Regions from separate parts of the Mesorhizobium sp. B2-7-3 genome, predicted to be linked through region 2. Evidence: riboswitches for the same ligand, from Rfam matches in the RefSeq annotation. Region 2 holds a riboswitch; the other holds the start of a gene.
The links. A riboswitch is a leader RNA that binds a small molecule or an ion and turns the genes downstream of it on or off. The one in region 2 is predicted to bind thiamine pyrophosphate.

Region 1 (11,812 bases), on a different contig from region 2:
TGACCTACAAGCATCCGCAACTCCCCGGCTGGCTGCTCGAGACCAGTCATCTCCTGACCGGATCGTTCCGCTGGCCGCAATATCTGCTGGCCCAGCTGACGATCTCGGCCACTTTCGTCCTGGTCTGCCTGCTGGCTCGCGACACGCTCGGCCGCGACAAAGCGCTGGCCGCCGTGCTTTTGATGCCGTCGGTCTATTTCTTCGGCTGGCCGACGCCGCAATTCAATCACGACTATGCGCAGATGCCGTTCTGGGCGGCGATCTGCTGGTTGCTGTGGCGCGCCAGCCGCGGCGGCGGGCCGGGCTGGTGGCTGGCGCTCGGATTGGTGTCGGGCGTCGGGCTCTACGCCAAGTTCTCCACCGGCTTGCTGCTTGCCTTCGGCGGCCTCTGGCTGCTGTGCGACCCACGTGCGCGCAGCCGGCTGGCGACATCCTGGCCATGGCTTGGCCTGGCTGTGTTTCTCGCCGTCGCCGCCCCCCTTGCCATCGCACTCTACCGCATCGATTTCCTGCCTTTGACCTATTTCGCCGGCCGCGATGCATGGGTGGGCGAGCACCGGGCGCGGCTCTATTATATCGGCGTCCAGATGGCCGGCCTTTCCGGCTTTCTCCTCGTGTTGGCGCTATCAGGGCTGTTGCGGCGCTCACCAGCACCGCAAGTGCCGGTCGAGCGCGACACGCTCGTCTATCTCTGCTGGATGGGGCTTGGGCCGGCGGCGCTGATCATGGTGGTCTCGCTGTTCACCGGCACCGGCGAAGCCTGGGGCGCACCGATGTACAATCTTGTCGGCGTCGTCGCGCTCGCCTTTCTCGGTCACCGGCTCGGTGCCGTCGAGATGAGGAGGTTGGCGATCTGCGCCTTCATCTGCATCGTCGCCATGTCGGGCGCCTATGGGGCGATCCGATGGACGGACTGCAATGTGCGGGGACGCATGGACGCCGTCTGCTGGCCGGCGCGGCCGATCTCGGACGAGGCCGAGGCAATCTGGCACGCGGCGGCGCCGGGCCGGCTCGACATCGTCGGTGGCGACACCAATCTTGCCATGCTGGCTGGCCTCAACGCCTATGACAAGCCGTCTATCTTCACCGATCTCGATATGCGGTTCGCACCCTGGATCACGAGGCAGCGGTTGCGCGACCACGGCATGCTGATGGTCTGGTCGGGTCGTCACGTGCCGTCAAGATTTCTGGCGTGGGTGGACAATATCCCGGTCAAGACCGTTCTTTTCAACTGGTCGCGCGAGGCACCGCCGGTGGCGATCAGCTTTGCCGTCATTCCGCCCGGCACGCGATATCTGCCGGCTGCCGCCAGCAGCCGGACCCGGCATCCGCGCAGCTAGGGTGAGCGGCGTCGTGCGATCTCCCTATAATACAACCGGACGGCCGCTCGTCTGACTGGACGAAGCTGGCAACAATGCCCATTTATGCACTATCCAAGTTTGTGCCGCGCAATTCCCGACGGAGAGCCGCTACACTTCCCCGGAATTGCCTTTTGAGGAGACGTGACATGGCGACTTCGAGCGAACGTGCAGTGCTTGCCGGCGGCTGCTTCTGGGGCATGCAGGATTTGATCCGGCGCTTCCCGGGTGTCCTTGCCACGCGTGTCGGCTACAGTGGCGGCGACGTGCCGAACGCCACCTATCGCAATCATGGCACGCATGCCGAAGCCATCGAGATCACCTTCGACCCGGCGAAAATCAGCTTTCGCCAGCTTCTGGAATTCTTCTTCCAGATACATGATCCGACGACGCGCAATCGCCAGGGAAACGATGTCGGCATGAGCTATCGCTCCGCAATCTACTACACCGATGAGGAGCAGAAGCGTGTGGCGGAGGACACCATCGCCGATGTCGACGCCTCCGGCCTGTGGCCCGGCAAGGTCGTCACCGAACTTGCGCCGGCCGGAGCGTTCTGGGAGGCCGAACCAGAGCACCAGGACTATCTCGAGAAATATCCCAACGGCTACACCTGCCATTTCGTCAGACCAGGCTGGAAGCTGCCGGTTCGTGAAAAGGCGGTTTCATAAGGCTCACCAGCCGTTTTGGCAGCAGGTTGGGTGTAAACGCTCGTCGATTGCCAAGGATCATACGCATTGGGGCTGTTAGCCGCCGTCCGGCGGTTGACAGTTCGCTGCGTTGCTGGCCAACTGTGTGGGTTGATCGATCATCGGGGATGAGCATGAAGAAGATCTACGAAAAGCCGGTGTTGGTGAAGCGGGAAAGACTCTCAAGTGTTGCGGCGGGACCGCTTTCTTCCAAGGCAGCCTGACCGGCCAGGCCGGCTTTCGGGCCTGGCTGGCCGAGTTGTAACGGTGATCGAATTGCTGGCGCGGGCAGGCTACGTCTCGCCCCGCTGGGCTTGAGAAGATGATTTTTTCCGAACCCGCGGCCCGCGCCGGGGAACTCAATGCAATTTTCATCCTGGATGTTTCTGCTTATACCGGGCCGCTGCTTTCCGGATGGATCGAGGCGGGAAACCGTGTTGGTGCGATCATCGTGCCTGGTTTTCAACGCCCATCCAGAGGCTTCAGCATTGGCAATTTTCGGCGCAGGCTGAGGCGCCGGCTTTTGCTCAGGCGCCATCTCGGCAACACGCCGGTAAAGCTGATCGAATTCCGCCGGCCTTACGACTGGAACGAGCTTGCCCGGCAATTGCCTGACATCGCCGCGGATGTGCTGATCTGCTTCGCTTTCCCGACCTTGATCCCGCAGCAGCTGCTCGACCTCTTTCCCAAGGGCGGGCTTAATTTTCATCCGGCGCTGCTGCCCAACTACCGGGGGCCGCATCCTCTCCATCGTCTTGTCGCGGATGGCCAGCATGCGGTCCATGGCGGCGTGACACTGCATAAGATGTCGGCCAATTTCGACGACGGCGACATCCTCGGACAAGTGCTGTTCACCGAAGCAGACTGGGCATCGCGGCGGGATATGGTGGACGGCGTGGCGAGCGCGATGCGCCGGTTGGTGCGTGAGGTGGCGCCAGGCTATTGCAAGAATCTGGTGTCGGGGATGCGGCAGCCAGCCGGTGATTTCGTCTGGGCTCGACTTGAGCGGGACCACATGGCGATTTCGTCCGACATGTCGATCGGGCACGTTGCCCGGATGTGGCACGTATTGGGCGCTAAACCCGGTATCTATCTGGATGTCGCCGGCCGCAAGGTCAGGCTGGCCTTCCAGGTCAGGCGACTGGGTCCGCCAACCGGAAAGGGTCCCGTAAGGCGGTGGGGGATGGTGGAGTTCGATCTTGCCAATGGCCGGGTTCGGCACCTCACCTACGGGCGCCTGCTCAAACGGCTGATGAAAATATACGCCTCATTCCCACGCCCCCGGGCCGGCAAACCGTACGCTGAATTAAGGGTCTTTGGCCGGGTGGGCAGTGAAGCGGCACCAGAGCCGCAAGCGGGTAGTCGCGGACACTGAATCCCAATAATGGGAACCGCGGAAACTGCGTCCGCGGTTCTCATATCGCGATGGCAAACTACTTTCCGCAGTTGTTGTCGTTCACGGTCGGCGCGGTGGCGTTGCCATTGGCGTCCGTCTGTGCACCCTGCGGGTTGGTCGGGCAATTCTTGTCCGCATTGGAATTCATGTCGCCCGGCGTGGTGGTCGTGCTGTTGGTCGCGCCCGGATCGATCGTACTGGGTGAAGCCGGGGTGCTTGGGTCCACAGTGACGGACTTGCCGCTACCGCCGGGCCCATCCGCGCCCGCTGCGCTATTGCTTTGTGCCATGGCGGATGTTGCAACGGCAATGGTGAAGGCCGAAGCCGCGAGGATTTTCATGAACATGATTTGTCTCCATTTTCTGTGAACTCGTCGCCGGGAACGGTGCACGGTTTCGCGGAAATCATGAACCGCTCAATCTCTTGTTTTGACACAATCCCGAACGGAAAATTGGTCCTGGAATCGCGTCCAGCGACTGGTGGGACAACCCCTCGGAATGGCGAAGGTTCCAGACAAATTTCCGCGCCGGCGATGTCCAATTGCCCTGGAGCTCGGGCAATGCTTTAGCGCGGCTTGCCAAAAAAACAGCTTTCCCAACCGTCCGAATGATGCTTTAACGCGCCTATCCACAGGGGTGCTCCGTACGGTCGGGGCTGAGACGGGGGCGGCAAGCCCACAGACCCTAGAAGCTGATCTGGGTAATACCAGCGGAGCGAGGCGGGCGATGTTTTCAGGCGCACAGGTTTCCCTATATCCAATGGCCGACGATTTCGTCGGCATCATTCTGGGCGCGCTCGGCGCGCTCGATCCGTACCGCGATAAGCTCAGGATCGAGACCGACGACATTTCGACCTTGCTGGTCGGGCCCCCCGAGGTGTTATTCCCTGCGCTGCGCGACCTTTTCGTGGCCGCGTCTGGCAGCGGCAGGCATTGCGTGCTGTCAGCCACCATTTCGCGTGGCTGCCCAGGCGAGCCGGATGACCCGATCTGCCGCTCCGACACGTTCGGCGGACCTGCCGGGCCACTCGGCTCGCGCAAGCAAGCCGCCATCACCGCAGTGCGCGGCGCGCCGGCCACTGGCCAGCCGGCGGCGGCGCAGTTCTCGCTCTATGTGATGGGCACTGACGACCACATGGACGAAATCTATGGCTGCATAGATTTCCTGAAGCAGTCCGGCGTCTACGATCGCTCCAAGAATTTCTGCACCAAGCTGCGCGGCGATGCCGGCGCGATCTTCTCGGCCCTCGATGAAGCCTTCTGCCGCTTCGGGCCCGGCGCCGGCCATGTAACCCTCGATGTCACGGTCTCGGCCAACAGTCCCACCGCCGTCTGAACCGCTCGTGGTCTCATCGTCATTCAACCCGCGTAACGTCGCGGGCTTCTTCGCAAAAACAGCGCCGGCCGTGATATCGATCGGTTTGGTGCTCGTGGCCTGGGAACTGTACGCAAACATTTCCGGCATCAAGCCGACGGTTCTGCCGGCGCCCTCGCGCGTCTTCGAACAGGCGATGCTCAATCGGGAAGCCTTGGTCGACAACGCCATTCCCACGGTCCGCGCCACGCTGATCGGTTTTGCCTGTTCGCTCAGTGCCGCCTTCGCCCTGTCGATGCTGGTCGACTTCTTCCAGCCTTTGCGGCGAGCGCTGTTTCCCATCTTCATAGTCAGCCAGACTTTGCCGCTGGTCGCCATCGCGCCATTGGTGGTGCTGTGGTTCGGCTTCGGGCTGGCGCCCAAGATCGTGCTGGTGGCGCTGGTCACCTTCTTCCCGATGCTGGTCGCGCTGGTACAGGGCTACGAGGCTACCGAGGTGGAGATCGGTCAGATGCTGCGTGCCATGGGAGCAGGGCGTTGGCGTGTCTTCATGCTGGCACGATTGCCTTCGGCGCTGCCTTATTTCTTCGCTGGCCTCAGGATATCCATCACCTATGCCGTCGTCGGCGCCATTTTCGCCGAATATGCAGGCGCGGCCAAAGGGCTGGGCATCTACATGCTCAACGCCAAGAACAATTTCCGTCCCGACCTGGTGCTCGCCGCCGTCTGCGTCAGCGCAGCGCTCACCCTTGTCCTGTTCGGGCTGACGATGCTGCTGCAGCGTCTTGCCATGCCCTGGGAACGAGCCGCTGGCAGGCAAGGCGCTGGAAAAGGTCCAGAAGCATGAGCCGGCTCGAATTGCGGCATGTTCGCAAGGCGTTTGGCGGGCTCGATGTGCTCGCCGACATTTCGCTTCGTGTCGATGCCGGCGAATTCGTCTCGATCCTTGGACCTTCGGGAGCCGGCAAGTCGACGCTGTTCCAGCTTCTGACCGGCGCCGAGCATGGCGAGGGTGAGATGTTCTTCGACGGCGTGCCGCTCGACGATCACGGCAGGCATTTCGCCTTCATGCCGCAGCGCGACGCGCTGATGCCGTGGCGGCGCATCCTCGACAACACCACGCTCGGACTCGAGGTGCAAGGCGTCAGCCGCAAGGCGGCACGGAAGCGTGTGGCTCCGCTGATTGCCGAGTTCGGCCTTGCCGGCTTCGAGTGGCACTTTCCAGCGCAGCTCTCGGGCGGCATGCGCCAGCGCACGGCGCTTTTACGTACCGTGGTGCAGGAACGCGATATGTTGCTGCTCGACGAGCCGTTCGGCGCGCTCGACGCACTAACCCGTGCGGCCCTGCAGCGCTGGCTCGAACAGATGTGGCGGCACCACCACTGGACGGCGTTGCTGATCACTCATGACGTGCGCGAAGCCCTGTTCCTGTCCGACCGCATCTATGTGCTGTCCGCGCGGCCTGCCCGGGTCGTGCGCGAGATCAAGGTGCCGCTGCCGCGCCCGCGCGATTCCGCCAGCGCGGCCACGCGGCAGGCGGGGGCACTCGAGGCCGAGATTCTCGACATTTTGCTCAACCCCCAGCCATCCAAAGGACATGACCATGATTGACTTGACGCGCAGGCAAGCCCTGCTGCTCACCCTTGCCGGCAGCGTACCGCTGATCACCGGATCGAGCCGTTCCTTCGCGGCAACGCGGACGGTCACGGTCGCCCTCGACTGGACGGTCAACACCAACCACATTGGGCTGTTCGTCGCCCGCGATAAGGGATTTTATCGCGAAGCCGGCCTTGAGGTCGACATCCTGCCCTACAGCGATACCGGTGCCGGCACGCTTGTCGCCAACCATGTCGCCGATTTCGGGATCAACGGCACCATCAGCCTGTTCACCCAGAAGACCGCGGGGGCCGATCTGAAGGGCGTCTATGCCGTCGTGCAGTCCGAGACAGGCCGGCTGGTGTTCAATGCCGCGCGCAGCGAAATCAAAAGCCCGAAAAATCTGGATGGCCTGACTTATGGCGGTTTCGGCAGCGCCTGGGAGACCGCGCTGATCTCGACCATCATCCGTCACGACGGCGGCAAGGGCTATTTCGAGACGGTGACGCTGGGCACTTCCGCCTACGAGGCGCTGGCCAACGGTTCGGTCGACTTCACGCTGGAAGTGTCGACCTGGGAGGGCGTCGAAGCCGAGCTCAGGGGCGTCAAGCAGCGCAGTTTCGTCTATGCCGACCATGGCGTCCCCGATGAGCACACGACGCTTATCTCTTCGAGCGAAGCGTATCTCCAGGCGAACCCCGAACTGGCGTCGTCCTTCATCCAGGCAACGCGGCGCGGCTACCAATTCGCCGTCGATCATCCAGGGGAGGCCGCCACGCTGCTGATAGCCGCCAACAAGGATGCCCTGACGAATCCGGCCTTGGTCCACGCCTCGCTGAAGGCACTGCTCGAGGGCAATTATCTACGCGGGCAAAATGGTGCCATCGGGACGTTGGACCCTGCCAAGATGGAAGCGATCGGCAACTACCTCTTCGCCGCCGGCATTCTGCGCGACACCGACGGTAAGGTTCTGCCGCAGAGCCCGGATTTCGCCAGGTATTTCAACAACGCATTCCTGGGGTAGCTGGCCAATCCCTTAAGGAGAGGATCAACTCGGGCGAAACCCATTCCTGGCGATCCTCGAAGCGGAGACAATCTGCACGGCCGTGCCTTGTGTCTCGCATGTCTTTCGGCGGCGCCGTCGCCGTTTCTGATGCCGATATGATCTTCTCGGTTAACCGCACAGCAATGGTTGCGTGCAAAGGTCCCTCCGAGGGATCATCGGGGTTCTTGCCTTGCTTGCACCAAAAAGCGAAACGCTTCCGCGCGTCAACCAGGGCGGGATGATATCCGAAGCGCGCAAGCGCGAGATCCTGGCCGACTTGCGCGAAGGCTTCTTTCGCATTTGTGCGCTCGCATGCGCCGCGCTGTTTGTGTACCGGGGCGTGTATCACTTCGTGCAGGATCCCACCCGGTTCAATATCGCGCTCGTGGCGGTTTCCGAGACGCTCACATTTACCTGGCTGCTGCTGTCGCGGCGGCCGGTGACGCGTGACTGGAGCCCGCTTGCGGTAGTCGCTTCGGTGACCGCCAGTTTTGGTGTCGCCTTGATCACCATGGAACCGGGCATCCCCATCATCCCCATCTATGTCGCCGCGCCGCTGCAGTTCCTGGCACTGTGGTTCGTCATCTGGGGAAAGCTGTCGCTGGGTCGTTCCTTTGCCATCCTGCCCGCCAATCGCGGCGTGATGACCGGCGGCGCCTACCGCCTGGTGCGGCACCCGATCTATGCCGGTTACCTAAACGGCCATGTCCTTTACCTGCTGTCGGCCTTTTCCTTCTACAATCTCGCCGTCTATGCGGTTATCACCTATCTGCAGGTGTACCGCATTCTGCGCGAGGAGGCCTTGCTTGCCGCGGAACCGGAGTACCGCTCTTATATGGAGCGCGTGCGCTATAGGCTGTTTTACCGGATATTCTGAAGGCCAGACTGCGAGAGTGGCCGGTCCTGTTTGATCCAGAGTTGGCCAACAGGGCTCCTTAGCGGCTAGTGGTCCGGAACTGCTCCGCAGGTGAGGTGCTGTATCCTGGCTGTTCGGTAGCAAGCAGCCTGGCACCAGATCATCGGCTCTCCAACAGCTGGCTCTAAATCGTTTTTTCTCGTAAACTTCTCAAAATATAGACATTGCAAACGTCTGCCATTGGATATTTTCTAAACGTATATTATATTTTTATTATCATTATCGCTTTCTTGTTTCGACAGTTAATACCATGCCGCTCACACGTATAGCGTGAATTGAAACTCAAAACTCTCTTCGACGTAGTTGCCATCGCAATCGGCTGCATGCCGACTGCCTAGCGCAACGACAACAGGAGAGTGTTATGGCCTTTACCATCAAGACAGTCGCCAGTGTGTTGGCGGGTAGTGCAATAGTCTTGGTTCTGTCCGTGCCAGCAAACGCAGCAGGTCTTGGCGTCGGTGTCGGCGCCTCGGTTGGCGGTAGCGGCGGTGTCAATGCCGGTGTCGGCGCCTCGGTCGGCGGCGGTGGCGGCATCAATGCCGGCGTCGGTGCCTCGGTCGGCGGCAGCGGTGGCGTCAATGCCGGAGCCGGCGCCAATGTCGGCGGCTCGAGGGGCGTCAGCGCCGGGCTCGGCGCGTCGGTCGGCGGCAGCAATGGCGTCAATGCAGCGGGTGGCATCAATGCGGGGCTTGGCGCCAGTGTTGGCGGCGCCGGTGGCATTGGTGTCGGCGCGGGCATCGGCAACGGCACCAATCCCAGCAATCCGTCCAACCCGAACAACCCATCCAATCCCAATCACCCCAACGTTCCGGGTGTCGTGGCCCAGATGTCAAGCTCGCAGGTGACGCGCATGAAGAAGCGCTGCGTCGATGTCCTCAGCAGCGAAGGGACCTATGACCGCGACTTGCGGCAGCTCTGCCTGCTGATCGCACGCCGCTGAGGCTGAGGGAGGTTGCGGAACCAGCCGTAGGCCTGACCGCACTCTCCTGGCCTCCGGCCGGTTGGAAAGCCCGCCGTCCAGGCGGGCTTTCTGCGTTGCGGGCTGTGTGTTCCGTAGCCGCAATAGTCCGGCGGAACGCCAGCCCCTCTAAAACGTTCATACCTTGCGACATCCGAAATGGCGCGATGTTGAACCAGCGCGAAAGCGCGCATTCAGGAGCAGGGAAGGCCATGGGTCTCGGAACGATACTTATCATTATTCTAATCCTCGCGCTGCTCGGCGGCTTCAGCGGTCTGGGCGGTGGCCCGTTCTACGGAACCGGTTACTATGGCGGTGGCGGTCTCGGACTTGTGTTGATCATCGTCATCATCCTTGTCGTCCTGGGACGCATCTAGCCGGCTCCTCTTGTGTCGCCGGCGTCGCGGTCCCGTGAGCGAACCCGCGCCGGCGTGCACTGGAATGTGATGGAAGCAGGCCGGCTTGTGATCATGCGCCCCGCAGGACGGCTGTATGGTGATTGCGGTCCACACCCCCCGTGGAAACAAGAGGAGAGGGTCCCACCCCTTCATCCTCCTCCAAGGCCCGCCCCGGTTCCCGGAGCGGGCTTTCGTTCTTCTGCAAAGCGATTGCCTTCGGTCTTTCTGCCGCTCTCGGCCACGGTCTTTTTTCTCCGTCATGACCGACCTGCCGCTGACGGGAAAGCCGTGGGCGTTCACGCTGGGCAATTACGCCGCCTTCTTCTCGCAGAATCTCTATCTGACGCTGCTGCCGGCTTCACTCCGCCTCGGCCTCGAGGTGACGGGCTATCGACGACTCGCTGATCGAAGCCGGGCGCTCGCTCGGCCTCGCGGCTGCGCCGGCCAGACGTTGAAAGTCATCGTCCAAAATACTGGCGCCGACAGGCTGGTGGAAGGTCAGGATGTGGTGCTGCGCTGGTCGCCGGAGAGCACAGTGCTGATTGCGGCGGCGGGCTGATCGTCGTTTCGGCTCTTGCCAGACCGCTGACAATGAGGAACGCATAGCCGGGCCCAAGTTAAGCCCGGAGCACCTTGATGACGCTTGACCTGACGGCCCGCGACCAATCCATGCTCGATGGCGAGCAAGGCCCAGCCGCGGCCGCCGCCATGAAAATCCTCGTCGCCTTCTCCAACGCGGTTGGGGCCGGCAGCCTGCTCGACATCTCAGGCGCCCATATCGATGGCTGTCTCTATCACGGCAAGGCAGGGCTCGATTTCGTCGAGCGGCTGGTCGAGGGAAGCGGACGTGTCCGGGTGCCGACGACGCTCAATGTCGGGTCGTTCGACCTTATTCATCCCGGCATGGTCAAGATGCCGGCGGCTGAAGAAATGCCGGCGCGGCGGTTGATGACGGCGCATCTGGAACTTGGCTGCCAGGCCACATTCACCTGTGCCCCCTACCAGACGCGGTTCCGGCCTGAATTCGGCCAGCAGATCGCCTGGGGCGAGTCCAATGCCATCGTTTTCGCCAATTCGGTGATCGGCGCTCGCACCAACCGCTATGGCGATTTCATCGACCTGTGCTGTGCCATGACGGGTCGCGCACCGGGCTGGGGCCTGCATCTCAGCGAGAACCGGCGCGGCCGCATCCTGTTCGAGCTGGATGTTGCCGACGGGGAGCCGAGCGACAGCCTGTTCGTCGGCGTCGGGCTGATCATCGGGCAAGCCAGTGGGGACCGCATTCCTGTGATCGTCGGTCTGCCGCAACCGCGCGACGAGGACCAGTTGAAGGCGCTGGGCGCGGCGGCGGCAACGACCGGCGCGGTGGCGCTGTTCCATGCGGTCGCGATCACGCCGGAAGCGCGGACGCTCGACGAGGCGTTCCATGGCCATGCGCCGGAAGAGACGATCCGCATCAGCCGCGCCGATATCGACCATGCGCTGGCCAGACTGTCTGGAGTGCCCGACGGCGCGCTGCTTTCAGCCGTGTCACTGGGCACGCCGCACTTTTCCCACCAGGAATGGATGCGCCTGTTGCCGCTGCTGCGTGCGGTGGCGCCGGGCAGGGGCATCCCGATCTATGTCAACACCGGCCGCGCGACGCTGACACAATTGCAGGAGGAGGGGGCATTGGCTGGCATGGAGGCGTTCGGCCTGGTCCCGGTCGCTGACACCTGCACCTATGTCACCTCGATTCTCGAGCGTCTCGACGGCGTGGTGATGACCAATTCCGGCAAATGGGCGCATTATGCGCCGGGCAATATCGGCGTGACCGTCGCCTTCGCCGAAATGAAGGATTGCATCCGCTCCGCCGCCGCAGGGCACGTCGTGCGGAGCGGCTCATGACGCGGTCGATTGAAGTGAAGGTCGTTGAAAGAGCCGGCACATTCCAACTGGCCGGTGCCGCCGAGGGCGAGGCGCTGGTGTTCTCGCAACCGCTCAGCTTCTGGGGCGGCATAGACGCCGAGACCGGCGACATAACGGATCATTCGCACCCAGGCCTTGGCCAGAATGTCTCCGGCAAGATACTGGTCATGCCGAGCGGGCGAGGGTCCTCGTCTTCTTCCTCTGTCTTGGCCGAGGCAATCCGCAGGGGCACGGCGCC
Region 2 (11,812 bases):
GAAGCAGGATGTCGGGCTCCGGCGCCATGACGCGGGCAAGCGCGGCGCGCCTGGCCTCTCCGCCGGACAGGTCGCCAGGCCGTTCTTCGCCCGACAGGCCGAGATGCTCCATCAGATAGCTGGCGCGGTAGGGATCGTCGGCGGGCCCGAGCCCGGCCTCGACATAGGCGCGCACGGTGGCAAAGCCGTCCATGTCGGGCATTTGCGGCAGATACCGCACCGTCGCCGAGGGCTGGCGGAACACCTCGCCGTCCTGTGGTTCGATCAGGCCGGCGGCGATCTTGAGCAGCGTCGACTTGCCGGACCCGTTGCGGCCGACCAGCGCGATCTTGTCGCCGGCCGAAGCGGTCAAGGCGGCGCCGTCGAGCAGCGGCGCGCCGCCGAAGGTCAGTCTTATCCCGTCGAGATTGAGAAGAGGCGGGGCCATGTCAGCTTTCGGGCAATGGATAAGGATGGGCGAGCAGCAGCGCGCGGCCATGGCCGAGCGCGATGTCGAGGCGGCCCCCGGTCTTGCCGAACTTGACCTCGTTGGAAATGGTCAGCGACGAACCGAACGCCACCTCGACCTTGTCGAGCGGCCATTTGGCGCCGGTGACGGTCAGGCCGGAGAGTTCGGAGAAGCCGAGAATCGAGAACAGCGTGCCGTCGGCATAATCGAAGCCGGCCCCGCCGGGCAGCAAGGGAACACCTTCCTGGGCGCCGCTGGTCAGAAGCACATCCATTCCGGCCTCGGCCAGCCGCAGGCCAAGCGCCAGATGCAGGAAGGCGTGGTCGGCGCGCTTGCCGCCGAAGGCGCCCGCCAGCACAAGGCGGGTCGCCCCGCGCTCCAGTGCGGCCGCGATCGCCAGTTCTCCGTCGGTCTTGTCCTTTTCCGCCGGGAAGGTTTGCCGCGGCACGGCAGCGAGGTCGGCGGGCAGATCAGCCGGGACCGAGTCGAAATCACCCACCCACAGTTCCGGCACGAGGCCCAGCATCCGCGCATGGCCGATGCCGGCGTCGGCGGCGATGACGCGCGAGCCGTCGACCTGGCGGTCGAGCCGAGGCGTGCGGATGAGGTCGCCGCCAAGCAGGATGGTGAAGGTGCTCATATCCCGTCGCCTTACCAGCCCGGCACGGGAAACGGAAGGCGGCAAAGTCCCACTTGCGCGGGTCATCGGCCCGGCCTATGTGTCGAAACGCTCTAACGGGGTGCCGGACGCGAATTTCGCGGGCCGGCTGAGAGGCAGTCTCGCCAACCCGCTGAACCTGATCCGGTTTGTACCGGCGGAGGGATTAGACGTTTCGGACACTCCGACGCCTCAATTCCTTTCAACGCAAACGAAGGAGGCGCCGATGCGCGCGTTTTTATATTCTCTGGTCGCCGCCACGGCAGTGACCCTGTCCGGGCCGGCCTTGGCCAAGGACAAGCTGACCGTCTACACCTATGAGAGCTTCACCGCCGACTGGGGTCCAGGTCCCGTGGTGAAGAAGGAATTCGAGGCAGAATGCGGCTGCGATCTCGAGTTCGTCTCGGTCGCCGATGGCGTGGCGCTGCTCAACCGCGTCAAGCTGGAAGGCGCTTCGACCAAGGCCGACATCGTGCTCGGTCTGGACACAAATCTCACCGCCGATGCCAAGGCCTCGGGCCTGTTCGCGCCACGTGGCGCAATAACGAACGTCAACGTGCCGGGCGGCTGGACCGACGACACTTTTGTCCCGTTCGATTACGGCTACTTCGCCGTCGTCTACGATACCCAGAAGCTGAAATCGCCGCCGAAAAGCCTGAAGGATTTGGTCGAGGGTAGCGCCGACGACAAGATCGTCATCCAGGACCCGCGCACATCGACGCCCGGTCTTGGCCTGCTGTTGTGGATGAAGTCGGTCTATGGCGACAAGGCGCCGGAGGCCTGGGCCAAGCTCAAGACCAAGGTGCTGACCGTGACGCCGGGCTGGAGCGAAGCCTATGGCCTGTTCACCAAGGGCGAGGCACCGATGGTGCTGTCCTACACCACCTCGCCGGCCTACCACATGGTCGCCGAGAACACCGAGCGCTATCAGGCGGCCTCGTTCGAGGAAGGCGAATATCTGCAGATCGAGGTCGCGGGCATCACCACAACCGGCGCCAAGAATCCGCTGGCGGAAAAGTTCATGGCCTTCATGACCGGGCCGAAATTCCAGGACGCCATCCCCGAGACCAACTGGATGTTCCCGGCCGGCAAGACCAACAAGCCGCTCAACCCCGCCTTCGACAAACTGGTCAAGCCGACCAAAACCTTGCTGTTCAGCCCGGAGGAGGTGGCGGCCAACCGCAAGGCCTGGGTCGATGAATGGCTGGCGGTTATGAGCAAGTAGGTTTTGTGGGCTAATCTCGTGAGATGAACGCTCTACGGCGACGCTCCCTAAGCTTCACCCAATCGTTGATGTGCGGTGTGCAAACCCGCTCTGATCCCCGCATCACAGCTGGCGTGATAGGGCTCGCCGCCATCGCCATTTTGATCGGCGGCGCGTTTGCGGGGCTGCTTGTCGAAGGCGCTCGCGATTTTTCCGGCGCTTGGGCTGCGTTCGGTCCCTACCTGTTCCGGGTCGTGCGCTTCACGCTCTGGCAGGCGGCCCTGTCGACGCTGCTCTCGGTCGGGCCGGCCCTGCTCGTGGCGCGGGCGCTGTCGCGGCATCCACGGTTTTTCGGCCGTGCCTTCATCCTGCAGCTCTTCGCCGTGCCGCTGGCGCTGCCGGCGATCGTCGCGGCGCTCGGCATCCTGGCGCTCTATGGCCGCGCCGGCTATTTCTCCGGCTTTCTCAGCGTCGTCGGCGGCCAGGGTTGGCCGGGCATCTATGGCCTGTCCGGCATTCTCGTCGCCCATGTCTTCTTCAACCTGCCGCTGGCCACACGTCTGCTCCTCGAGGCGCTGCAGACCATTCCCTCCGACCAGTGGCGGCTGGCGAGCCAGCTCGGCATGGGGGCGCCGCCGGCATTCCGGCTGATCGAGTGGCCGACGCTGCGTGCCGCGCTGCCCGGTGTCGCCGGACTTGTCTTCATGCTGTGCATCACATCCTTCACCATCGTGCTGACGCTCGGCGGCGGGCCGGCCGCGACGACGCTCGAAGTCGGCATCTATCAGGCATTGCGCTTCGATTTCGATCCCGCGAGGGCTGTCGCGCTGACAATGCTGCAGATCGCCTTGACCTTCATCGTGGTGCTGGCGTTGACCCGACTCGGAGCCGACGTCGTCGGCGACGTCAACCTGCCGGTCGCGCCGCGCCGCTACCTCTCCGTCAACAGGACCGAAGCCTGGCTGAACGCGACGCTCATCGTGTTGGCCTTGCTCTTCGTTGCCGGTCCGATGGTGGCGACCGTGGCGGCCGGACTTGGCGCCGACCTCGGCCGGCTTGCCGGCGAGGCCACTGTCCGTCAGGCGACGCTGACCAGTGCCGTGCTCGCTTTCCTTTCGGCCTTGCTTTCGGTGATGCTTTCGCTGGCATTGACCATGGCGCGCAGGGCGCTGGCGTCGAACCGCCGCTTCGGGTCAAGGACACTGCTCGAACATGCCACCGATACGGGCGCCGGGTTTGTCCTGGTCGTGCCGCCGATCGTCGTCGGCGCCGGCTGGTTCCTGTTGCTGCGCCATGTCGGCGATGTCTTTGCCATCGCCCCGCTCATGGTCGTCACCGTCAACGCTGTCATGGCGATGCCTTTTGCGCTGCGCGCCATCCGTCCCGCCTATGACGCGGCAAGCGAGCGGCACGAGCGGCTCTGCGCGCAGCTCGGAATTTCCGGCTGGTCAAGACTGTGGCTGGTTGACTGGCCGACGTTGCGGCGCCCGCTCGCCACCGCTTTTGCCTTCGCCATGGCACTGTCGCTCGGCGATCTCGGCGTCATCGCCCTGTTCGGCAGTGATTCCGTGCAGACCTTGCCCTACCTTCTCCTGGCGCGCATGGGCAGCTACCGAACCGAGGACGCTGCTGGCTTGGCGCTGCTGCTCGGCCTTGTCTGCATGGCATTGGTGCTGGCAGCGGACCGGCTGGGAAAGGAGACGGCCCGCAATGTCTGACGGGGCGGCTGGCGGCAAAGGGGTTTCGGTGCGGCTGGACAAGGTTTCGTTCAGCTATGGCGAGGCGTTGTTCGCCTTCGATGCCGAGTTCACGGCGGGGCAAATCACCGCCATCATGGGGCCGAGCGGCTCCGGAAAGTCGACGCTGCTCAATCTGGTGGCCGGGTTCGAGCCGCCGCGATCCGGTCGTGTGCTGATCGGCGGGGCCGATGTCAGCACCGCGCCACCGGCGACGCGGCCAGTGTCGATGGTTTTTCAGGAAAACAACCTTTTCGCGCATCTTTCCGTCGAGCAGAATGTCGGGCTCGGCCGTTCGCCATCGTTGCGGCTGGCCGAAGCCGATCGCGCTGCGATCGCCGATGCGCTTGCGCGCACCGGCCTTGCCGGCAAGGAGAAGCGGCTGCCGCGCGAACTTTCCGGCGGTGAGCGCCAGCGCGTCGCCCTGGCTCGCGTGCTGGTGCGTGATCGCCCGGTGCTGCTGCTCGACGAGCCCTTCGCTTCGCTTGGGCCCGCCTTGCGAGACGATATGCTCGACCTGGTTGCCGGCCTGCATGCCGAGCGTGGAATGACGGTGCTCTTCGTCACGCATCAGCCACAAGATGCGCGCCGCATCGGTCAGAGGCTGGTGTTTATCGAGAACGGCGCGGTCGCCGCTATCGGCACGGCGGATGATTTCTTTGCCGGGGCTGGTCCGGAGGCATTCCGGCGCTATATCGGAGCCGGTGCCGGGGATTCCTTATCACGAGATATTGCCCGGAAGCGGACATAATTTACGCTCAAACCGGCCCGATGCGATGTGGCGCTTGCTTGCCATGACTGGAGTAGTGTGGCTAGGTCCGCTCGATACCGGTCCGGCACAGGCCGTGATTTGCCTACAGCTTCCGCCGCATGCTCCGAGGGGCGCGTGACGGATACTGTAGCAGTTTGTTTTGCGCATGTGGTCATGCGCAGGGACCTGAAAGGAAGCCGTTCTGGCGATCGGCGTTGACAGGCTACGAATGAACCCGCTGGCGCGCTTTCTGGCGCTAGCCGGCTTTGCCGTGGCGCTGGCAAGCTGCCAGATGTTCACGCCTCCGGAAGTCCAGGAATCAGGCTTCCAGCCATCCGACAAGCCGATCACGGTCGACAATGTCGCCGCCAACAACAAGCTCGCGGAGCTCGCCAAGGCGCAGCATCCGCGCATCCTGGCGACCTATGGCGGCGAATATTCCGATCCCAAGCTCGAACGCATGGTCGCCAAGGTGGTCGGCAATCTGACCGTGGTGTCGGCGAACCCAACCCAGACCTATCGCATCACCATCCTCAATTCGCCCAACGTCAACGCCTTCGCGCTGCCGGGCGGCTATCTCTACATAACGCGCGGCCTCTTGGCGCTGGCCAATGATTCGTCCGAGCTCGCCGCCGTCATCGCGCATGAGATGGGCCACGTCACCGCCAATCATGGGCTGCAGCGCCAGCAGTTGGAGGCCGAGGAAGGTCTGGCGACCAAGGTCGTCTCCGATGTGCTTGGCGACAGCCCGACCGCCAAGGCTGCACTTATCCGCGGCAAGCTCAGGCTGGCGCAGTTCTCGCGCAACCAGGAGCTTGAGGCTGACGCCATCGGTATCAAGTCGATCGGCGAAGCCGGCTACGATCCCTATGCCGCCGGCCGCTTCCTGCAATCGATGTCGGCCTATACCGATTTCCGCTCGATCAGCGGCGCCACCGACGCCAGCCTCGACTTCCTGGCGACGCACCCGAACACGCCGCAACGCATCGATTTGGCACAGCGGCACGCCCGCCAGTTCGGTGCGCCCGGTTTCGGTACACGCGACCGCGATTCCTTCCTCGCCGGCATAGACGGCCTGCTTTACGGCGACACGCCGGAAGAAGGCTATGTGCGCGGCGAAACCTTCCTGCATCCAGGCTTGGGCGTGTCGTTCACGGTGCCGGACGGTTTCATCATCGACAATTCGGCGGCGGCCGTGACGGCGACCGGTCCCGGCGACATAGCGATCCGCTTCGACGGCGTTTCGATCGACAAGAACCGCGCCCTGACCGACTATATCAGAAGCGGCTGGGTGGCCGGGCTCGACGACAGCACCGTCAAGCAGGAAACCATCAACGGCAATGAGGCGGCGACCGCCCATGCAGGCGCCGAAGGCTGGCAGTTCGATATCGCTGTGATCCGCGCCGGCGGCCAGGTCTACCGATTGCTGACCGCGGCCCCCTCGGCCAGCACCTCGCTTGAAACGGTGGCGCGCTCGGTCAGCGGCTCCTTCCGCATCCTCAGCCCCGCCGAGAAGGCGGCACTGAAGCCACTGCATATTCGTGTGCTCACCGTGCAGCCGGGACAGACCATGGGGTCGCTTGCCGCGCAGATGGTTGGCGTCGACCGCAAGCTCGACCTGTTCCGCGTGCTCAATGCGCTGTCGCCGGGGGCCGCGGTTTCGGCCGGCGACAAGGTCAAGATCGTCACCGACAAATAAAAGCCCGAGCGGGAGATCAGGCGGCGGTCGCCATGAATTCCGGATTCTGCTTCACCAGCGCGACCTTGAGCTTTTCCATGGCGCGCGCCTCGATCTGGCGGACACGTTCCTTGGAGATGCCGAGAGTCTCGCCGAGCGCCTCGAGCGTGGCCCCCTCGTCATTCAGCCGGCGTTCCTCGATGATCCTGAGTTCGCGCGCGTTGAGCGCGTGAAGCGCTTCCTTCAGCCAAAGCGAGCGGCGCGCGACATCGATCTTGTCGCCGACAATTTCGTCCGGCAAGGGATCGTCGGAGACCAGGAAATCCATCCGCTCGGTGCCGCCCGCGTCGTCGGCCAGCGGCACGTTCAGCGAAGAATCCGGAGCCGACAGCCGTGAATCCATCATCGCCACATCAGCCTCGGATACACCAAGCGCAACCGAAACCTCGCGGTAGAGATTTGTGTTGGAGAGCGGCTCGGCGCCGTTCGCGAGACGCGCACGCAAGCGTCTGAGATTGAAGAACAGGGCCTTTTGCGCCGAACTGGTGCCACCACGCACGATCGACCAGTTGCGCAGGATGTAGTCCTGCATCGAGGCGCGGATCCACCACGTCGCGTAGGTCGAGAAACGCACCTCGCGCTCCGGTTCGAAACGGGCGGCGGCCTCGAGCAGTCCGACATGGCCTTCCTGAACCAGATCGCCGAGCGGCAGCCCGTAATGGCGGAATTTCGAGGCCATGGAAATAACCAGCCGCATGTGGGCGACGGTGATGCTGTGCAGCGCGTTCTGGTCGTTGTCTTCCTTCCAGAGCAATGCCAGCCGATGCTCCTCCTCGCGCTCGAGATAGGGTGCCTTCATTGCCGCGCGGACCATGATCCGTCCTGCCGTGTCTTCCATCATAAGGCGCTCCGTGGCTCGGCGAGGCAAATGGCAGACACCGGCTTGAAATGACGGCGGCGTGCCCTACAACAGCCAAAACTGTCATGCGCGAGAAAGGTTCCGCCGGTGCGGGCAGGGCGAGCGCTAGCGTCCGCGCAGCTGCCTGCAACTTCCGAGCCTGCGAATGAATTCCTTCCGGAGAATTTGATTTCTGGAAGACGCTCTCTTTGAAATTTCATTCCTTATTTTTTCGACCTGCATCTGTCATTTTCCAGCCCTCACAACATGCCGGGTTACCGGCCAAGGACGGGATCACAGAAAAATGAAATGGCTCAAGTCACTCATCATCGCCGGAACGTTGCAGGCCCTGGCCGTCGCATCGGGCCACGCCGGCGCCAATCTCGACCAGATCAAGCAGGCCGGAATCATCAAGGTCGGTACGGAGGGCACCTACGCTCCCTTCACCTACCATGACGCTTCCGGCGCGCTGGTTGGCTTCGATGTCGAGATCGCCAAGGCGATCGCCGATAAGCTCGGCGTCAAGGCTGAGTTCCTCGAAGGCAAGTGGGACGGGCTGATCGCCGGCCTCGATGTCAACCGTTATGATGCCGTCATCAACGAAGTCGGCATCACCGACGCCCGCAAGGCCAAGTACGACTTTTCCGATCCCTATATCGCGTCCAAGGCAGTGCTGATCGTGCGCGGCGACAACACCGACATCAAAACCTTCGCCGACCTCAAGGGCAAGAAGTCGGCGCAGTCGCTGACATCCAATTTCGGCAAGCTGGCCGAGTCCAATGGCGCCGAACTGGTCGGCACCGACGGCTTCGACCAGTCGATCCAGCTGCTTTTGACCGGCCGTGCGGACGCTACCATCAATGACAGCCTGTCGTTCCTAGACTTCAAGAAGCACAAGCCCGACGCCAATGTGAAGATCGCCGCCCAGGAAGAGAATGCCGATTACTCCGGCGTCATCGTGCGCAAGGGCGATCCGGAGCTGGTCGCGGCCATCAACAAGGCGCTGGCCGACATCAAGGCGGACGGCACCTACCAGAAGATCGCCAACACCTATTTCGGCCAGGACGTCTCGAAGTAATTCACCAAGCGGGGCCGGCTGTCGCCCTGTGACGTATCCAGCGGCGAGTCGTCTTTGACGGCTCGCCGCTTTTGTCGTGATATGGCTGGGGCATTCGCTTCGATGACGCTCCCCGTCCATTCCGGAGGATCTTTCGTGCCGCACTGGCTGCAACTGATGCTGGACTCGCTGCCCTCGCTGCTGTGGGCAGCGTTGATCTTTACCGTGCCGCTGACGTTGCTGTCCTTCGTGCTCGGCCTGACGGTAGGGCTGGGCGCGGCGCTCGGCAGGCTGTTCGGCCCGAAGCCGCTGGTGGCGCTCGTGCGCTTCTATGTCTGGATCTTCCGCGGCACGCCGCTCCTGGTGCAGCTCTTCCTGATCTTCTACGGCCTGCCGTCGGTCGGCATCCTGCTTGACGCCTTCACGGCGGCGCTGATCGGCTTCACGCTCAACATCGGGGCCTACACGTCGGAAATCATCCGGGCGGCCATCGGCTCGGTGCCCAAGGGCCAGTGGGAGGCCGCCTATTCGATCGGGATGACCTGGAGCCAGGCGATGCGGCGCACCATTCTGCCGCAAGCCGGACGGGTGGCGGTGCCGCCGCTCTCCAACACCTTCATCTCGCTGGTCAAGGACACGTCGCTGGCCGCCGCCATCACCGTGCCGGAAATGTTCCAGGCGGCGCAACGCATCGTCGCCACCACCTATGAGCCGCTCATCCTCTATGTCGAGGCGGCGATCCTCTATCTGGCGATGAGTTCGGTACTGTCGGCCTTGCAGACGCGACTGGAGGAGCGGCTCAACCGCTATGGCGGCTTCCTGGAGGCACGCTCATGATCAGCCTCACCAACATCGAAAAGCGTTTCGGCGACAATCTCGTGCTGAAGGGGGTGACTGTCGCCATCGCCGAAGGCAGCGTCACCGCGCTTGTCGGCCCTTCCGGCGGGGGGAAAAGCACGCTGCTGCGCTGCATCAACCTGCTGGAGATCCCAACTTCGGGCACGGTGCGGATCGGCGACGAGACGCTTGAGTTCCGCCCGGGCGGGAAGGTGCCGGCGGCGGACATAAGGCGTCTGCGCCTGCAGACCGGCATGGTGTTCCAGAATTTCCAGTTGTTTCCGCATCGCACCGCCATCGAAAATGTCATGGAAGGCTTGGTTACGGTGCTCAAATGGTCGCCGCAGAAGGCACATGAGCGGGCACTCGCGCTGCTGGAGAAGGTCGGCATGGTGCATAAGGCCGATGCCTGGCCGGCGACGCTGTCGGGCGGCCAGCAGCAGCGCGTGGCGATCGCCCGTGCGCTGGCGCCGTCGCCGAAGGTGCTGCTGTGCGACGAACCGACTTCGGCGCTCGACCCGGAGCTGGCGCAGGAGGTGGTCGATGTGCTGGGTCAGCTCGCCAGCGAGGGAACGACCATGGTGATGGCGACGCATGATTTGCGCCTGGCCTCCAAGATCGCCCAGGAGGCGGTGTTCCTCGACGCCGGCGTCATCGTCGAGCAGGGGGCATCCGCCAAGCTGTTCGGCAATCCGGAGCGCGAACGCACCAAGCGGTTTATCGCCACGCTGAAGCAGGAGGCGGCGGAGGAAGAGGGAGGCGCATAGGCGCGACAATCGCGGCCTTCCCCAAAACAAAAACCCGGCGCGAGGCCGGGTTTTCGTCAACTTGAATGCGAAAAAGCTCAGGCAGCTTCTTCCTGCTCGGCTTCCTCATTGTCGGCCTTGGCGCCACGCTTGGGGCCTTTGTTGAGGTTGACCTCGATCAGGCGCACGGCTTCGGTTTCCGACATGCGGTTGACGGCCGCGATCTCGCGGGCCATGCGGTCGAGTGCCGCCTCGTAGAGCTGGCGTTCGGAATAGGACTGCTCCGGCTGGTTGTCGGCGCGATAGAGGTCGCGCACGACTTCCGAGATCGAGATCAGGTCGCCCGAATTGATCTTGGCATCATATTCCTGGGCGCGGCGCGACCACATGGTGCGCTTGACGCGGGCGCGGCCCTGCACGACCTTCAGCGCGCGCTCGACATAATCCTCTTCCGACAGCTTGCGCATGCCGATCGAGGTCGCCTTGGCGACCGGCACTTTCAGGCGCATTTTGTCCTTCTGGAAGTCGATGACGAACAGTTCCAGCTTGTGGCCAGCCACTTCCTGCTCGTCGATCGAGACGATCTGGCCGACGCCATGCGCCGGATAGACGATGAACTCGCCGGTCTTGAAACCGTGACGTGCAGCTGTGGACTTCTTCTGCGGGGTGATCGTTGCCATTACGCCCTGAACTCCTTGTTGTGGGCCGGCGGCGGTGCCGGCTGAACTCACGTGATCGGGGTCACCGATCATTAGCCGCACAACAGATGACCCACCGGAAAAGCCGGGACCGGCAAACCGCAAGAATTGCGACCGCCTGGCCCAGATCGCTCTGGTCCGGAATGGGATTTTCACCTTTCAGTGATTTGGGGCGTCTGCGCCATAAATCGACGTTGTGTCACCGGCATGTTTCGCTGATGTAACACAAAAAGTCGGAAGAATCAAGGTTTTGCTGCGTAAGCGAAGGCCACAACCAATCGCCGCCTGTCAAGGCGGTTAATCCGGCGTGCCTGTTACGCTGCGTCATACAAGCCTTTACAGCGGTGTTGTCAATCGCCTTCGCCGGGCTCGGCGGAGAAGTATTTCTCGAATTTGCCGGCCTCGCCGTCGAAGCTCTTGGCGTCGGCCGGCGGCTCCTTCTTGGCGGTGATGTTGGGCCATTTATCGGCATATTCGGTGTTGATCTGCAGCCATTTGTCGAGGCCGGACTCGGTGTCGGGCTTGATCGCGTCGGCCGGGCATTCCGGCTCGCAGACGCCGCAGTCGATGCACTCGTCGGGATGGATGACGAGCATGTTCTCGCCTTCGTAGAAACAGTCGACCGGACAGACCTCGATGCAGTCCATATATTTGCATTTGATGCAGTTGTCGGTCACCACATAGGTCATCGGTCGGCTCCGGGACGTCCCGTTTTTGTTGGCTTTTTCCGTGAGGTAACGCCTTTATGGGCTGCTTGCAAGGGTAGCCATCCCCAGCGGCGCCAGAGTTTGGGAATTGAATTTCAGATCGGCGGTGCCGCGACGGTCCCGCATCCCTCACCGACGTTGGTTTGCCGGTGCAAAATCTGTTTTGGTTGCCGTTGCCGCGGGAGAGCACATCCGCATTGATCGGCAGGCTCAATCTTCGTCGCGCAATCGGTCGGTCTGGCGACGCTCTTTTTTGGTCGGTCGGCCGCTGCCTGCCTGGCGCAGCGCCGCGATAGCGTCGGGCGGGGCGTCGCCCTTCGGTGCGGTCGGGGGCGACATGTCTTGATAAAGAGTGCGGGCTTCCTCGGACGGGCCGCGCCGCGCGCCAGCGCCG

Region 1: another riboswitch for thiamine pyrophosphate. It lies ahead of FJW04_RS29725 (YkoF family thiamine/hydroxymethylpyrimidine-binding protein); the one in region 2 lies ahead of thiB (thiamine ABC transporter substrate binding subunit).

Annotation. Positions count from the first base shown of each region.
Region 1 covers NZ_VFTY01000022.1:21,014-32,825, reverse strand. Annotated here, with positions in the region: gene FJW04_RS29745 (glycosyltransferase family 39 protein) at 1-1,340, shown strand, start outside; gene msrA (peptide-methionine (S)-S-oxide reductase MsrA) at 1,508-2,026, shown strand; gene FJW04_RS30190 (putative RiPP precursor) at 2,179-2,268, shown strand; gene FJW04_RS29735 (formyltransferase family protein) at 2,367-3,419, shown strand; gene FJW04_RS29730 (hypothetical protein) at 3,478-3,786, opposite strand; TPP riboswitch at 4,062-4,175, shown strand; gene FJW04_RS29725 (YkoF family thiamine/hydroxymethylpyrimidine-binding protein) at 4,166-4,774, shown strand; gene FJW04_RS29720 (ABC transporter permease) at 4,737-5,600, shown strand; gene FJW04_RS29715 (ABC transporter ATP-binding protein) at 5,597-6,364, shown strand; gene FJW04_RS29710 (ABC transporter substrate-binding protein) at 6,357-7,373, shown strand; gene FJW04_RS29705 (isoprenylcysteine carboxylmethyltransferase family protein) at 7,633-8,271, shown strand; gene FJW04_RS29700 (hypothetical protein) at 8,672-9,250, shown strand; gene FJW04_RS29695 (DUF3309 family protein) at 9,481-9,645, shown strand; partial or broken gene FJW04_RS30700 (ABC transporter permease) at 9,883-10,051, shown strand; partial or broken gene FJW04_RS30695 (spermidine/putrescine ABC transporter ATP-binding protein) at 10,109-10,225, shown strand; gene FJW04_RS29680 (aconitase X) at 10,303-11,553, shown strand; gene FJW04_RS29675 (DUF126 domain-containing protein) at 11,550-11,812, shown strand, end outside.
Region 2 covers NZ_VFTY01000002.1:103,331-115,142, forward strand. Annotated here, with positions in the region: gene FJW04_RS04490 (ABC-F family ATP-binding cassette domain-containing protein) at 1-427, opposite strand, end outside; gene FJW04_RS04495 (thiamine diphosphokinase) at 429-1,088, opposite strand; TPP riboswitch at 1,175-1,289, shown strand; gene thiB (thiamine ABC transporter substrate binding subunit) at 1,333-2,331, shown strand; gene thiP (thiamine/thiamine pyrophosphate ABC transporter permease) at 2,400-4,028, shown strand; gene thiQ (thiamine ABC transporter ATP-binding protein) at 4,021-4,797, shown strand; gene FJW04_RS04515 (M48 family metalloprotease) at 5,027-6,496, shown strand; gene FJW04_RS04520 (RNA polymerase factor sigma-32) at 6,513-7,376, opposite strand; gene FJW04_RS04525 (amino acid ABC transporter substrate-binding protein) at 7,678-8,451, shown strand; gene FJW04_RS04530 (amino acid ABC transporter permease) at 8,587-9,267, shown strand; gene FJW04_RS04535 (amino acid ABC transporter ATP-binding protein) at 9,264-10,034, shown strand; gene FJW04_RS04540 (CarD family transcriptional regulator) at 10,112-10,693, opposite strand; gene fdxA (ferredoxin FdxA) at 11,062-11,400, opposite strand; gene FJW04_RS04550 (RNA-binding S4 domain-containing protein) at 11,629-11,812, opposite strand, start outside.